DNA from 3 places in the Nocardioides korecus genome. Region 3 is predicted to be linked to each of the others. Evidence: riboswitches for the same ligand, from Rfam matches in the RefSeq annotation. Region 3 holds a riboswitch; each other region holds the start of a gene.

Region 1 (4,403 bases), on a different contig from region 3:
AGAACGGCTCGTCATGCTGAACGCGTTAGTGGCCGCCGCCGACAACCGGGCCGCGGTGATGGACGTCATCGGTGCCGCCGGCAGTACCGAGGACGCCGCCGGCGGCCTGAGGGCGCTCCTCGGTGTCGATGAGTACGGGGCGCAGGTGCTGCTGGACGCTCAACTGCGCCACTTCACAACCCGTGGCCGTGAACGGCTCCTCCTGATGCGCGACGAGCTCGCCGACGAGGTTGACCGGCTCGACCAACGCGACTGACCGGCGTCGGGACCCTGCCAGCGCAGGCGGTTGCTGCCTGACAACAACATGAGCCATGTCGCCCCAGAGGGCGGTCGCGAACCCTTATCCTCGCGGTCTCGGCCCTAGCTCAGGGGCCTCTCTTGGGGGGGAACCCAACTTCATGCGTCGTCACACCCGCGTCCTGACCACCCTGTCCGCGCTGGCCGCGGGCCTCTCGCTCGCCGTCGGCGTGCCCGCGGTCGCCACCGCCCAGACTTGGAACCAGGGTCTGCTGCACGGATAGGTGACATCTGATCTGCGTCGATGTGTGTCGGCGCTGGAAGGATGTGCACCATGCCGAAGGCGTTCCCCAAGGAGTTCCGCGAGGACGTGATCCGGGTCTACCGAGACTCCGATGCGTCGGTGGCCAAGGTCGCGAAGGACTTCGGTGTCTCACCGTCGTGCCTCAAACGCTGGCTCACGATCGATGACAAGAAGTCATCGAGTCCCTCGGCGGCTGGGCGGGCGGCCAACGAGTCCGATGCGTTGCGTGAGGCGAACAAGCGGATCAAGCTCCTCGAGCAAGAAGTCGAGGTGCTGCGGCGGGCCGCGGCGTATCTCTCGCAGGCGAATCTGCCGGGAAAATGATGTACCCGCTCGTCCGCGAGTTGGCCGCCGACGGGATCCCTGTCACGGTGACGTGCCGGGTGCTCGACATCGCCCGCCAGCCTTACTACCGCTGGCTGGCGCTTCCGGTCACCGACGCCGAGCTCGCTGAGGCCTACCGTGCCAACGCGCTGTTCGACGCCCACCGCGACGACCCCGAGTTCGGCTACCGATTCCTGCTCGATGAGGCACGTGATGCTGGGCAACCGATGGCCGATCGGACCGCGTGGCGGATCTGTTCGGAGAACGAGTGGTGGTCGGTGTTCGGGAAGAAGAAGCGCGGCAAGGGCAAGAAGGCCGGCCCGCCGGTCCACGACGACCTGGTCCAGCGCAGCTTCGTCGCCGACGCCTGCAACAAGCTCTGGTTGACCGACATCACCGAGCACTGGACCGCGGAAGGAAGCTGTACCTCTGCGCGATCAAGGACGTGCACTCGAACAGGATCGTGGGCTACTCCATCGACTCACGGATGAAGTCCCGGCTGGCGGTCGCGGCCATACACAACGCCGTCGCCATGCGCAGTCGAGCCGGCGAGGACGTGGCCGGATGCGTGGTCCATTCAGACCGCGGATCGCAGTTCCGCTCACGCAAGGCCCAACGAGCGTTGAACCGGCATCAGCTCGTCGGATCAATGGGCAGAGTCGGTGCCGCGGGCGACAACGCGGCAATGGAATCGTTCTTCAGCCTGCTGCAGAAGAACGTCCTTGACCGGCAAGTCTGGGCCACCCGGGAAGAGCTCCGTATGGCCATCGTGACCTGGATCGAAAGACCTACCACCGACGTCGTCGGCAGGACTCACTCGGACGATTGACCCCCGTCGAGTTCGAGACAATCATGACCAAGCTGGCCGTCCAGGCCGCCTAAAAACCTGTCACCTGTCCGTGCAGCAGACCCGGTCGCGGTGGATGCGGGCGAGGACGGCCTTGTCGGTGCGGCCGAGCTGGCGGGCTCATCGCCTCGGGCGCCACGACCGACCTCAAGAACGGGGCCGAAGTCACCGCCACGGTGAGCAGGAGTAGGGACTCCGCTACCGCGAACACGAGGGTGACGCGGGTGGGCGCACCTCGCAGCTTGGCCAGTGCGACCTCGGGCCCTCGCGCCTCGGCGCTGCTGGATGGGTCGCCGCCGAGGTCGGGGCGAGAGTGCTCGCCGTATCGGGCCGCGCTATCGTCGGAGGCGCCAAGACGCGGGAGCTCGACGGGATCGGGCTGAGAGGGCGACGTAGCAGGTCGCCGACCGCTTGAACCTGAGCCGGGTAATGCCGGCGGAGGAAGCAGAGGCCGATGAGCGATGTACGCACCCGTCCAGACCACCCACCTTTTGAGGGACCTGGTCCTCGCCCGTCGCTTCCTTCCGGGGCGGTCGAGGTTCCGCACACCCTGACCCAGGACGCTCCCCGGACGTTGGGTACCTGGGACCAGCTGGGCCTGTGGGGCAACCTCGGGGTCAGCTTGCTGGGGTTCACCGGGGCGGTGGCGGTACTGCAGCCGGGCGGTCCGGGCACTGCGAGGCTTTCCTTTGTCGCTGCTCTGGTCGCCGTGGTGGTCGGCACCGCCCTGGGGGCCGCCGCGATCGCGTCTACCGCGGTGCTTGGCGCCCGCACCGGTGCCCCCTCCATGGTGCTGCTGCGAGGCGTCTTCGGCGCCCGGGCGTCGTTCGTGCCGACGGTGCTCAACGTGGTGCAGATGGTGGGCTGGGGCACCTTCGAGATCGTCACCATCGCCACCGCCCTGGGCCAGGTGGTGCCGGGTGTGCCGCGGTGGGGGTGTGTGCTGCTGATCGGGGTGTCGACCACGGTCTTGGCGACTCGTCCGCTTGGTTCGGTGCGGCTGCTTCGACGCTACGTGACGGTGGGTGTGGTCGTGGCGTTGTCGTACTTGATGGGTCAGCTGCTCGCGCACCCGGTGCATGCTGGCGGTGGCGGGTGGGGCGGGCTGAGCCTCGGTATCGATACCACCTTGGCTGTGGCCGTGTCGTGGGTGCCGATGGCTGCGGATTACTCGCGTCACTCGCGCACGCCGCGTGCGGCGGCGACCGGGGCGTTCGTGGGTTACACGGTGATGCAGGTGGCCTGTTATGGCCTGGGGCTGGTGGCGGTGGTCAGTGTCCTGACGCGCGGTGGTGATGTCTTCGCGACCTTCCTGGCCGTGCCGCTGGGTGTGCTGGCGTTCGTGGTGGTGACGGTCCGTGAGCTCGACCAGTCCTTCGCGAACGTCTACTCCACGACGGTCTCCACCCAGAACCTCCGCCCGCGCTGGGACCGGCGTGCGATCTCGGTCGTTGTCGGGGCGCTGACCACGGTGCTCGCCCTGGTCGTGAACATCTACGACTACGCGAGCTTCTTGTCGTTGATTGGGTCGGTGTTCGTGCCGTTGTTCGCGGTGCTTGTGGCTGACCGGGTGTGCCTGCGCGGTCGACCGTGGGACCTTTCAGAGAGCGCCCCCACGCGGTGGGTGATGTTGTTGCCTTGGCTGGCAGGATTCGTGGTCTACCAGGTCCTCAACCCCGGCCAGGTGCAGCTGTGGGCGCACTGGTGGAACGCGTTGGCTGGCTGGGTCGGGTTCTCACCGCAGGTGTGGATGAGCGCGTCACTGAGCTCGTTTGTTGTTGCTGCTGTGGTCACGGCTCTGGTCCACGCGGGCCTGCGGTTGGCCCGGCGCCGGTGAGTCTGGTGACCGGCCCCCTTGACCCAGCTGACCGGGACGGATGGTCGGGGCAGCTGTGGACTGCGATGAAGCCCGCGTACGCCGCCGTGTTCGAGCACCCGTTCCTGACGGGCTTGGTCGACGGGTCGCTGCCGACTGGGTGCTTCACCTACTACGTGGCCCAGGACGCGCACTACCTCCGTGACTACGGTCGGGCGCTGGCCGCGCTTGCGGGCCGGGCCCCGTCGGGACTCGACGCGGCGATGTTGGCGCGCCACGCCGTCGGCACCGCCGAGGTCGAGCTGAGCCTGCACCAGGGTCTGCTGGCCGAGGTGGGCCTCGACGCTGCGGCGCTGGCCGCGATGCCCGTCGGACCGACGACCCACGCCTACACCCGGCACCTGCTCGGCGCCGTCCATGGTGGTTCGTTCGCTGAGGGCCTGGCCGCGGTGGTGCCGTGCTACTGGATCTATGCCCGGGTTGGCCAGGCCCTGGTTGGGCGCGGGTCCAGCGAGCCCCGCTATCAGCGGTGGATTGAGACCTACGCCGGCGAGGAGTTCGCCGGTGTGGTCGTTGAGGTGCTCGACCTGGTGGACCGCATCGGGACCGGCCTCACGCACGACCAGAGGGCCGCGGCCCACGTCGAGGCGGAGCGTAGTGCCCGCTATGAGTGGATGTTCTGGGATGCCGCACTGCGGCAGGAGAGGTGGCCGGTGTGACGAACGTGGAGACCGTCGTGGAGGTGCTCCAGCGGCTGCGTGAGCGTGCGCCGCTGGTGCACTGCATGACCAACGTGGTGGTGACCAACGTGACGGCCAACGGCCTGCTCGCAGTCGGGGCGTCACCGGCGATGGTGGAGAACGCCGAGGAGTCGG
Region 2 (4,403 bases), on a different contig from region 3:
CCGCGTCACCCTGCGCACCCTCAGCGTGGCCAACGCGCTGGCCCGGCTGGAGCCGGCGGACGTGGTGGTGGTCAGCGGCGCCGACGACGACTGGAACGAGGTCGTCTGGAGCTACTTCGACCTCCCCGAGATCGAGCGCCTGTGCCGGGCCTACGGCGCGCGCGACGTCGTCGACGTGCACGCGGTCGTCGACCGGCGGGTCGCGGGCGCGTCGTTCGTCGAGCCCTTTGCCGGCCTGGACCTGGGGGGTCCGCTGCCGCCGTCGGGGATCGACCCGGACCGGCTGGCCGGCGTCGTGGACGCCACGACCTGCCGGATGGCCCAGGTCCCGCGCCTGGACGACTCGCCCCGGGTCCGCGCCAAGCGCGACCGGGTGCAGGCCCGCAGCGAGCAGTTCGCCCGGGTGTACGACGCGATCATGGATCGCCTCGACGTGGTCGCGCTGGTCTCCAGCCACGTCGACTACGACAACTTCGGCCTGGCCGTGGAGGCGGCGCTGCGCCACGACGTGCCGGTGCTGTTCCCGCAGTCGACCGGGGGCCTGAAGGTCTACGGGCTCTTCCCCGAGCAGGTGGCGCCCCACGGCCCGGTCCGCGCCGGGCTGACCGAGGAGGTCGGCCGGTTCTTCGAGGACCACGTCTGGTCCCACCGCGACGTGCTCCGGCGCAGCGCCGAGCTGACCACCCACCGCTCCAAGGCGATGCTGGGACGGCCGTCGTGGTGGCGGCCGGGTCGCAACTTCTCCGGGGTCGACCTGCGGGGTGCCCAGGACCGGGCGGCGGTGCGGCGCGTCGCGGCCCGGCGTACGGGCCTGGACCCGGACAAGCCCGTGGTCGCGGTCTTCGCCCACGCCGTCAGCGACGCCCTGGGGACCAACGTCGAGGCCTACCCCGACCTCGGGGCATGGTTCGAGGACACCGCCGAGCTGGCGGCCAAGCGCGACGACGTCGGGTGGCTGTTCCTGGACCACCCCAGCCAGGCGCTGTACGACGCCACCGACTTCTTCGCCACGGTCGCCGAGCGGCACCGCGACCGGGACCACCTGGTCTTCCTGCCCAGCATGGACCTGAGCAAGAACGCCCTGACCAGCCTGGCCGACCTGGTGCTGACCGTGCGCGGGAGCGTCAGCAACGAGTACCCCACCTTCGGCATCCCGGCGGTGCAGACCGGCTGGTCGGAGTGGAGCCACTGCGGCTTCACCACGGTGGTCTCCTCGCCGGGGGAGTACGCCGACGTCCTCGACGACCACCTCGCGGGGCTCCTCCAGGGACGGGTGCTGATCACCCCCGAGCAGGTCGAGCGGGCCCGGCTGTGGGCGTGGTTCTACCGCTCCGGCAGCGACATCACCTCGCCGCTCGTGCCGGCCTGGCAACTGGGCCAGGGCGACGCCCTGCTCGACGTGCTCGGCACGACCATGCAGCACACCGAGTCCGACGGGGACCCCCTCTTCACCGCAGTACGGCGCCTGTGGACCCGGCGCGACCCGGTGGCCACCCGCCTCGACCTGACCCGGGACGACGCGTCCCTGACCGACGACCTGGGAGCCTGCCGGTGACCTTCGAGCTGGCCTCGCTGCAGCTGTCCACCCGGTTCGACCGCCCCGGCGGCCCGGTCGCGGTCCCCGGCACCGTGGGTCGCGGCGACGACCCGGCCCTGGTCCTGCTCGACGGCGCCTCCCGGGCGCCGCACCGGCTGGCCCGCCTGCGCCGCCAGGAGGCGCTGCTCGGGGTGCAGGTCGAGCCCACCTCGCACCCGCTGCGCGTCACGGTCGTGCTGCTCCTCGACGAGCACGCGACGCGTTCCTGGCGGCAGGCCCGCGACCTGCCGATCGGCGAGGACTCCGGGGAGGAGCACCCCCACGAGGACGACTGGCACCGCCTCGTCCGGATCTCGGTGCAGGGCCGACCGCGCGCCGTGGCGCTGCTGGACCGCCGCCGCGCCGACGGCGGCGCCAGCCTCCAACGCGTCGTGCTGCGGGTCGACCCCGACGAGGTCGGCCCCGGCGGGCTGCTCACCCTGGGCTTCGACGCACCCGAGCACCTGCCCCCCTGGGCCCGGCGCCGGCTGCTGCCCGACGGACTCAGCGGGGTCTGCGTGGCGCGGGTCAAGGTCGACCGCGCGCCGAACCCCGTGCGGCCCGGCCTCTCGACCGGTCGCGCCCCGGACCCGGAGCGGCGCAGCCTGGTGCCGCGGCGTCCCGGCGGGTTCGTGGTGAACCCGGCGGGCGCCGGTCCCGACGACCCCGCGTCCGAGCCGGTCCGCGTGCTCCTGGTGCCCCGGTCGGTGGTGCCTCGTCCCGCGCCCCAGGGGCGGCGGGCCCGGGCGCTGGAGCCCCTGGCACGCACCCAGGACCGGGTGCGCTCGCGGCTGGCCCTGCGCTCGGAGGTGGTCCTCACCGAGGTCACCCGGGTCGACACCGGCCGCACGCGCACGGTGCGCTCGCCCGTGGCCCCCGACGGCACGGCCGTGCTGGAGCTGGACCCGCACGAGGGACCGGTGCTGTGCCGACCCTCGCTCGGCGCGCTGGTGGGGGAGCTCGCGGGTCCCCGCCGGCTGGGTGGCCTTGGCGGCGGCGACTGGTACGCCGAGATCGTCTGACGCCCGTCGCACCCGACCACACCCGGGCCCGGGTCGTCCCGGTGGTGCCGAGGTAAGGTCGTGCCTGCCACACGCGGGAGCTCGACGACATCGGGCTGAGAGGGCGACACACGGGTCGCCGACCGCTCGAACCTGAGCCGGGTAATGCCGGCGGAGGAAGCAGAGGCCCGATGAGCGACGTCCGCACCCGTCCCCCCGAGCGCGAGGGTGGTCCCGGACCACGACCCGCCGCCGCGGAGGTCCCGCACACCCTGACCGAGCAGGCGCCCCGCACGCTGGGCACCTGGGACCAGCTCGGGCTCTGGGGCAACCTCGGGGTCAGCCTGCTGGGGTTCACCGGCGCCGTCGCCGTGCTGCAGCCCGGCGGTCCGGGCACCGCGCGGCTCTCCCTGGCTGCCGCCCTGCTGGCCGTGGTGGTCGGTACGTCGCTGGGGGCCGTGGCCATCGCCGCCACGGCCGTGCTCGGGGCGCGCACCGGGGCGCCGTCGATGGTGCTGCTGCGGGGCGTGTTCGGCGCCCGGGCCTCGGTGGTGCCGACCGTGCTCAACGTGGTCCAGATGATCGGCTGGGGGACCTTCGAGATCGTCACGATCGCGACCGCCCTGGGGCAGGTGCTGCCCGGCGTACCTCGGTGGACGTGGGTGCTGCTGATCGGCGTCCTGACCACCGTGCTGGCCACCCGGCCCCTGGGCTCGGTGCGGCTGCTGCGCCGCTACGTCACCGTCGCCGTGGTCGTCGCCCTGGCCTACCTGACCAGCCAGCTGCTGGCGCACCCGCTGCACGCCACCGGGTCCGGCGGCGGGGGCGGCCTCAGCCTGGGGATCGACGCGACGCTCGCGGTGGCGATCTCCTGGGTGCCGATGGCCGCGGACTACTCCCGGCACTCGCGCACCCCGCGCGCGGCGGCCACCGGAGCCCTCATCGGCTACACCGTCATGCAGGTGGCCTGCTACGGCCTCGGCCTGGTCGCGGTGCTCAGCGTCCTGACTCGGGGCGGCGACGTGTTCGCGACCTTCCTGGCCGTCCCGCTGGGCGTGGTGGCGTTCGCCGTGGTGACGGTCCGCGAGCTCGACCAGTCCTTCGCCAACGTCTACTCCACCACCGTGTCGACGCAGAACCTGCGGCCCCGCTGGGACCGCCGTGCGATCTCGATGGCGGTCGGGGCGCTCACGACACTGCTGGCCCTGGTGGTGGACATCTACGACTACGCCAGCTTCCTGTCGCTGATCGGCTCGGTGTTCGTGCCGCTCTTCGCGGTGCTGGTGGCCGACCGGCTGTGCCTGCGCGACCGGCCCTGGGACCTGTCGGAGACGGCACCCACGCGCTGGGTGATGCTCCTGCCCTGGGCGCTGGGCTTCGCGGCGTACCAGCTGCTCAACCCGGGCCAGGTGCCGCTGTGGACCCACGCCTGGCAGGACCTGGCCGCCGCCACCGGCTTCAGCCCGAGGCCGTGGATGAGCGCCTCCCTGGTCTCCTTCGCGGTCGCCGCCCTGGCGACCGCCCTGGTGCACGTCCCGCGGTGGGCGCGGGGACGACGGTCGAGGTCGCCGGAGGCGGCCCGTGGTGAGGAGAGGCGGTCGGCATGACGAGCTCGGTGACGGTCGGGAGCGTGGTGGAGGTGCTGGAGGCGGTGCGTGCGCGCGTGCCGCTGGTGCACTGCATGACCAACGTGGTGGTGACCAACGTGACGGCCAACGGGCTGCTGGCGGTCGGCGCCTCTCCGGCGATGGTGGAGAACGCCGAGGAGTCGGCCGACTTCGCGCGGATCGCGGACGGGCTGCTGGTCAACCTGGGCACCCTCTCCC
Region 3 (4,403 bases):
CCGGTTGGGGCAGTTGGCGGGCGAGATCTCCTTCTTGCGCAGGCAGGCGTTGGCCGAGGCCTTCACCGCCTGGGTGAAGGTCTGGCTGCCGGTCTGGGTCAGCGTCGGCTCGAGGTCGAGGGTGGAGACGTAGTCGCTGCCGCCCTTGATGACGATCTTGCCGGTGTCGCCGTAGCTGACGTTGTCGTTGCCGGTCGTGAACTGGTAGGCGCCGGGGAAGAGGTAGACCTTGTCGCTGGTCACCTCCTTGCCGTTGATCATCATCGGCAGGGTGTTGGCGCGAAGCCGGCTCAGGTCGATGCCGTCGCCCATGTCCTTGAGCGCGTAGCCGTCGGCGGTCTTCTGCACGTAGTAGGTCTGCGTGATGCTCTCGTCGCCGACGCTGTAGCTGGCGTTGACGATGGTGGTGTAGTCGCTGGAGACCTTCGGCACGTTGATCTTGGTGATCGGGCCCAGCTTCTTCGACGCGGCGAGCACCTCGTCGGTCAGCAGGTCGTCGCTGGCCGGCTTGGTCGCCACCACCGAGAGCGCCTTCTTGGCGTCACCGGCGGCGACGGCCTGGAGGTAGGAGCGGACCGCGTCGTCCTGCGACCCGGTCTTGACCTCGCCGCTCGAGCCACCGGAGCCCGAGGCGGTCGTGTCCGAGTCGCCCCCGGAGGAGGCCACGGCCACGACCACGATGATGACCAGCACCAGGAACGCCGCGACCGCGGCCAGGATGATCCACAGCAGCTTCTTGCTGCCGCCGCCGCCGGGCCCGCCGGGCGGGGCGCCGTACGGGTTGGTCGAGGTGGGGTTGAACTGCGGTCCCGGGGGCGGGTACGCCGCACCGGGCTGACCGCCGGGGGCCGGGTAGCCCCCCGGGCCGCCGGGTCCGCCCGGGCCCGGGTAGCCCTGGCCGGGCTGCTGGCCCTGCCCTGGGTACCCCTGGCCCCCCTGACCGGGCTGGCCGGGCTGACCGGGCTGACCGGGCTGTCCGGGGTAGCCCGGACCGGGCTGGCCGCCAGGCCCGCCCTGCCCCGGGTAGCCGCCCTGTCCGGGGTACCCCTGTCCCGGCTGCCCGCCGGGTGCTCCCTGGCCGCCCTGACCCGGGTAGCCCTGGCCGGGCTGCTGGCCCTGCCCCGGGTACCCCGGACCCCCCTGACCTGCTTGGCCTGCCTGCTGGCCCCCCTGACCCGGCGGGTTCCCCTGGCCCCCGGGCGCGCCGGGGTAGTTGTCGTGATCGCTCATGAGCCCTGCTCCTCGAGATGGATGTCGAAGCGGGCGATGTCCCCCCCCGCCGCGGGCCATGATGCCCGAGTCGTGCCGTCGCGCCGGCGGATACGCGACGATGTGGCGGGGATCTGCCGTCCCTGCGTGCGTGGGCGCGCGCAGGCGTGGGCTAGGTTGGGCGGCGTCCGACAGGGGAGCGCCCGGGCCGCGAGGTCAGGGGCGCTGAGAGTGCGGGAACGCCGCAGACCCTTGAACCTGCTCCGGTTAGCACCGGCGAAGGAAGTCGAAGGAGATCGACCATGCCCCTGCACGCCTCCCCGCCCACCCGGCGCCGGGTCCGACCGCGGGGTGCCGTCTCCGTGCTCGCGGCCGCCGTCCTGGCCCTGACCGCGGCCGCCTGCGGCTCGACGTCCGGCTCGGGCGGCAGCTCGTCGGGCGAGGACCCGAAGACCCTCGTGGTCGCCACCCACGACAGCTGGGCGATGTCGAAGTCGGTGATGAAGGAGTTCACCGCGCAGACCGGCATCACGGTGAAGATCCAGCCGCAGGCCGACGCCGGCCAGCTCACCAGCAAGCTGGTCCTGACCAAGGACGACCCCATCGCCGACGGCGTCTACGGCGTGGACAACCTGTTCGCGCCCCGGGCGGTGAAGGCGGGGGTGTTCGCGGCGTACTCGACGACGAAGCTGCCCGCGGACGCCGAGAAGTACCGGCTGGAGGGGTCGGGGGCCGACCGGCTCACGCCCGTCGACTACAGCGACGTCTGCGTCAACGTCGACGACGCGTGGTTCGCCGCCAAGGGCCTGACCCCGCCGCGCAGCCTCGACGACCTCACCGAGGCGCGCTACAAGGGCCTGTTCGTGACGCCGGGGGCGACGACGTCCTCGCCGGGCCTGGCCTTCCTGGTCGCCACGATCGCGGCCAAGGGCGAGAGCGGCTGGAAGGACTACTGGTCCAAGCTGATGGCCAACGGCACCAAGATCGACGCCGGCTGGACCGAGGCCTACGAGAGCGACTTCACCGCCGGTGGCGGCAAGGGCTCGCGGCCCATCGTGACGTCGTACTCCTCCTCGCCGCCGTTCACGATCCCCCAGGGCGCCTCGAAGCCGACCACGAGCGCGTTGCTGGACACCTGCTACCGCCAGGTGGAGTACGCCGGGGTGCTCACCGGCTCCAAGAACCCCGCCGGGATGAGGAAGTTCATCGACTTCATGCTCGGCCGCGACTTCCAGAAGGCCCTGCCCGACAACATGTACGTCTACCCCGTCGTGCGCTCGGTGGGCCTGCCCGCCGACTGGGCGAAGTTCGCCGTCGTCTCGCCCAAGCCCTACCGGCTGCCCGCCGAGCAGGTCCGCAGCCACCTCGACGGCTGGCTGCGCGACTGGCGCGACGTCACGAGCCGGTGACCCCGGCGGGGTCGGGCGCGCGGAGCGGCGGGGTGACCGGGTGACCGGCCGGCTCGCCCGGGTCGCGCCCGTCCTGCTGGCCCTGGTCCCGCTCACCGCCCTGGGGCTGTTCTTCGTCTACCCGGTCGCCGGGATGGTCGCCCGCGGGGTCTGGCCCGAGGGTCGGCTCGACCTCGGCGGGGTCGTGGAGGTGCTGGGCCGTCCCCGCGTGCACCGGGTGCTGTGGTTCACGGTGTGGTCGGCGGCGGTGGCGACGCTGGTCGCGGTCCTGGCCGGGGTGCCGGTGGCGTTCTGCCTGCACCGGCTGCGCTTCCCGGGCCGCGACCTGCTCCGGGCCGTGGTCCTGGTCCCGTTCGTGCTGCCGACCGTGGTGGTCGGGGTCGCCTTCCGCCAGCTGATCCTGCCCGGCGGCCCGCTGGGGTCCCTGGACCTCGACGGCACCGCCACCGCGATCGTGGCGGCGCTGGTCTTCTTCAACGTCAGCGTCGTGGTGCGCACCGTGGGGGCGTTCTGGGAGGCGGCCGACCCGCGCGCCGAGCAGGCCGCGGCCGCCCTGGGGGCCACCCCGCTCCAGGTGCTGCGCACGGTGACCTGGCCGGCGCTGCGGCCCGGCATCGTCTCGGCGGCCAGCGTGGTCTTCCTGTTCTGCGCCACGGCCTTCGGGGTGGTCCTGACCATGGGCGGGTTGCGCTACGCCAACGTCGAGACCGAGATCTACCTGCTCACCACCCAGGAGCTCGACCTGACCGGGGCGGCCGCCCTCTCGCTGCTCCAGCTGGTCGTGGTCGTGGCGCTGCTCGCGCTGGCCGCGCGCACCCGGCGTACGCCGACGGCCGTGGTGCGCACCCGGCGGGCCCAGCCGCGGCCCTCGTGGCGGCACCTCCCGGTGCTCGTGGTCGGGGCCGTCGTGGTCGTCTTCCTCGCCGCGCCCGTGGTCTCCCTGGTGGTCGCCTCCCTTCGCCTGGACGGTGGACAGGGAGGAGGCGGTGCAGGCGGGGGCTGGGGGCTGGACAACTACCGCGCCCTCGAGGGCACCGGGAGCCGCTCGGCGCTGCTCGTGCCGGCGACCCACGCGCTGCTGAACTCCCTCGAGGTCGCGGCCGTCGCGGGCCTGCTGGCGGTGTCGCTGGGGGCGCTGGTCGCGTTCCTGGTCTCCCGGCCCCGCGGTGGCCGGTCGGCCGGCCTGGTCGACGGCCTGTTCATGCTGCCGCTGGGGGTCTCGGCGGTGACGGTGGGCTTCGGGTTCCTGATCACGCTGGACCACCCGCCCATCGACCTGCGCAGCTCCTCGCTGCTGGTGCCGGTGGCGCAGGCGATGGTCGCGCTGCCCCTGGTGGTGCGCACGGTCGCGCCGGTGCTGCGCTCGGTCGACGACCGCCAGCGCCAGGTGGCCGCCTCGCTGGGGGCCGGTCCGCTGCGCGTGCTGGCCACCGTCGACCTGGTCGCCGCCTGGCGCCCGCTCCTGGCCGCGGCCGGCTTCGCGTTCGCGGTCTCGCTGGGGGAGTTCGGCGCCACCAGCTTCCTGGCCCGCGACGACGACCCGACCCTGCCCGTCGTGATCTACCGCCTGATCGGTCACCCGGGGGCGGCCAACTTCGGGATGGCGATGGCGGCCTCGGTCGTGCTGGCGGCCGCGACCTCGGTGGTGGTGCTCGGCGTCGAGCGGCTGCGCGTCGGGTCGGTGGGGGTCCTGTGAGCGGCCCACGCCCTGGTGCTGGTGCTGGTGCTGGCGCTGGTGCCGGTGCCGGTGCCGGGCTGGAGGTCCAGGACCTGACGGTGCGCTTC

What was found. Region 3 has a riboswitch for thiamine pyrophosphate ahead of ACYVDA_RS19370 (thiamine ABC transporter substrate-binding protein). Riboswitches for the same ligand answer to the same signal wherever they lie in the genome.
Region 1: linked by a shared signal. The riboswitch ahead of ACYVDA_RS18000 (purine-cytosine permease family protein) and the one ahead of ACYVDA_RS19370 (thiamine ABC transporter substrate-binding protein) in region 3 are both predicted to bind thiamine pyrophosphate.
Region 2: linked by a shared signal. The riboswitch ahead of ACYVDA_RS15600 (purine-cytosine permease family protein) and the one ahead of ACYVDA_RS19370 (thiamine ABC transporter substrate-binding protein) in region 3 are both predicted to bind thiamine pyrophosphate.

What each region holds. Positions count from the first base shown of each region.
Region 1 covers NZ_BAAGZO010000010.1:5,867-10,269, forward strand. The annotation lists gene ACYVDA_RS17985 (hypothetical protein) at 1-256, shown strand, start outside; gene ACYVDA_RS17990 (hypothetical protein) at 399-521, shown strand; partial or broken gene ACYVDA_RS17995 (IS3 family transposase) at 572-1,747, shown strand; TPP riboswitch at 2,069-2,157, shown strand; gene ACYVDA_RS18000 (purine-cytosine permease family protein) at 2,287-3,549, shown strand; gene tenA (thiaminase II) at 3,615-4,247, shown strand; gene thiM (hydroxyethylthiazole kinase) at 4,244-4,403, shown strand, end outside.
Region 2 covers NZ_BAAGZO010000007.1:237,536-241,938, reverse strand. The annotation lists gene ACYVDA_RS15610 (hypothetical protein) at 1-1,555, shown strand, start outside; gene ACYVDA_RS15605 (hypothetical protein) at 1,552-2,598, shown strand; TPP riboswitch at 2,671-2,758, shown strand; gene ACYVDA_RS15600 (purine-cytosine permease family protein) at 2,769-4,184, shown strand; gene thiM (hydroxyethylthiazole kinase) at 4,181-4,403, shown strand, end outside.
Region 3 covers NZ_BAAGZO010000012.1:55,389-59,791, forward strand. The annotation lists gene ACYVDA_RS19365 (hypothetical protein) at 1-1,230, opposite strand, end outside; TPP riboswitch at 1,393-1,511, shown strand; gene ACYVDA_RS19370 (thiamine ABC transporter substrate-binding protein) at 1,512-2,618, shown strand; gene ACYVDA_RS19375 (ABC transporter permease) at 2,659-4,314, shown strand; gene ACYVDA_RS19380 (ABC transporter ATP-binding protein) at 4,395-4,403, shown strand, end outside.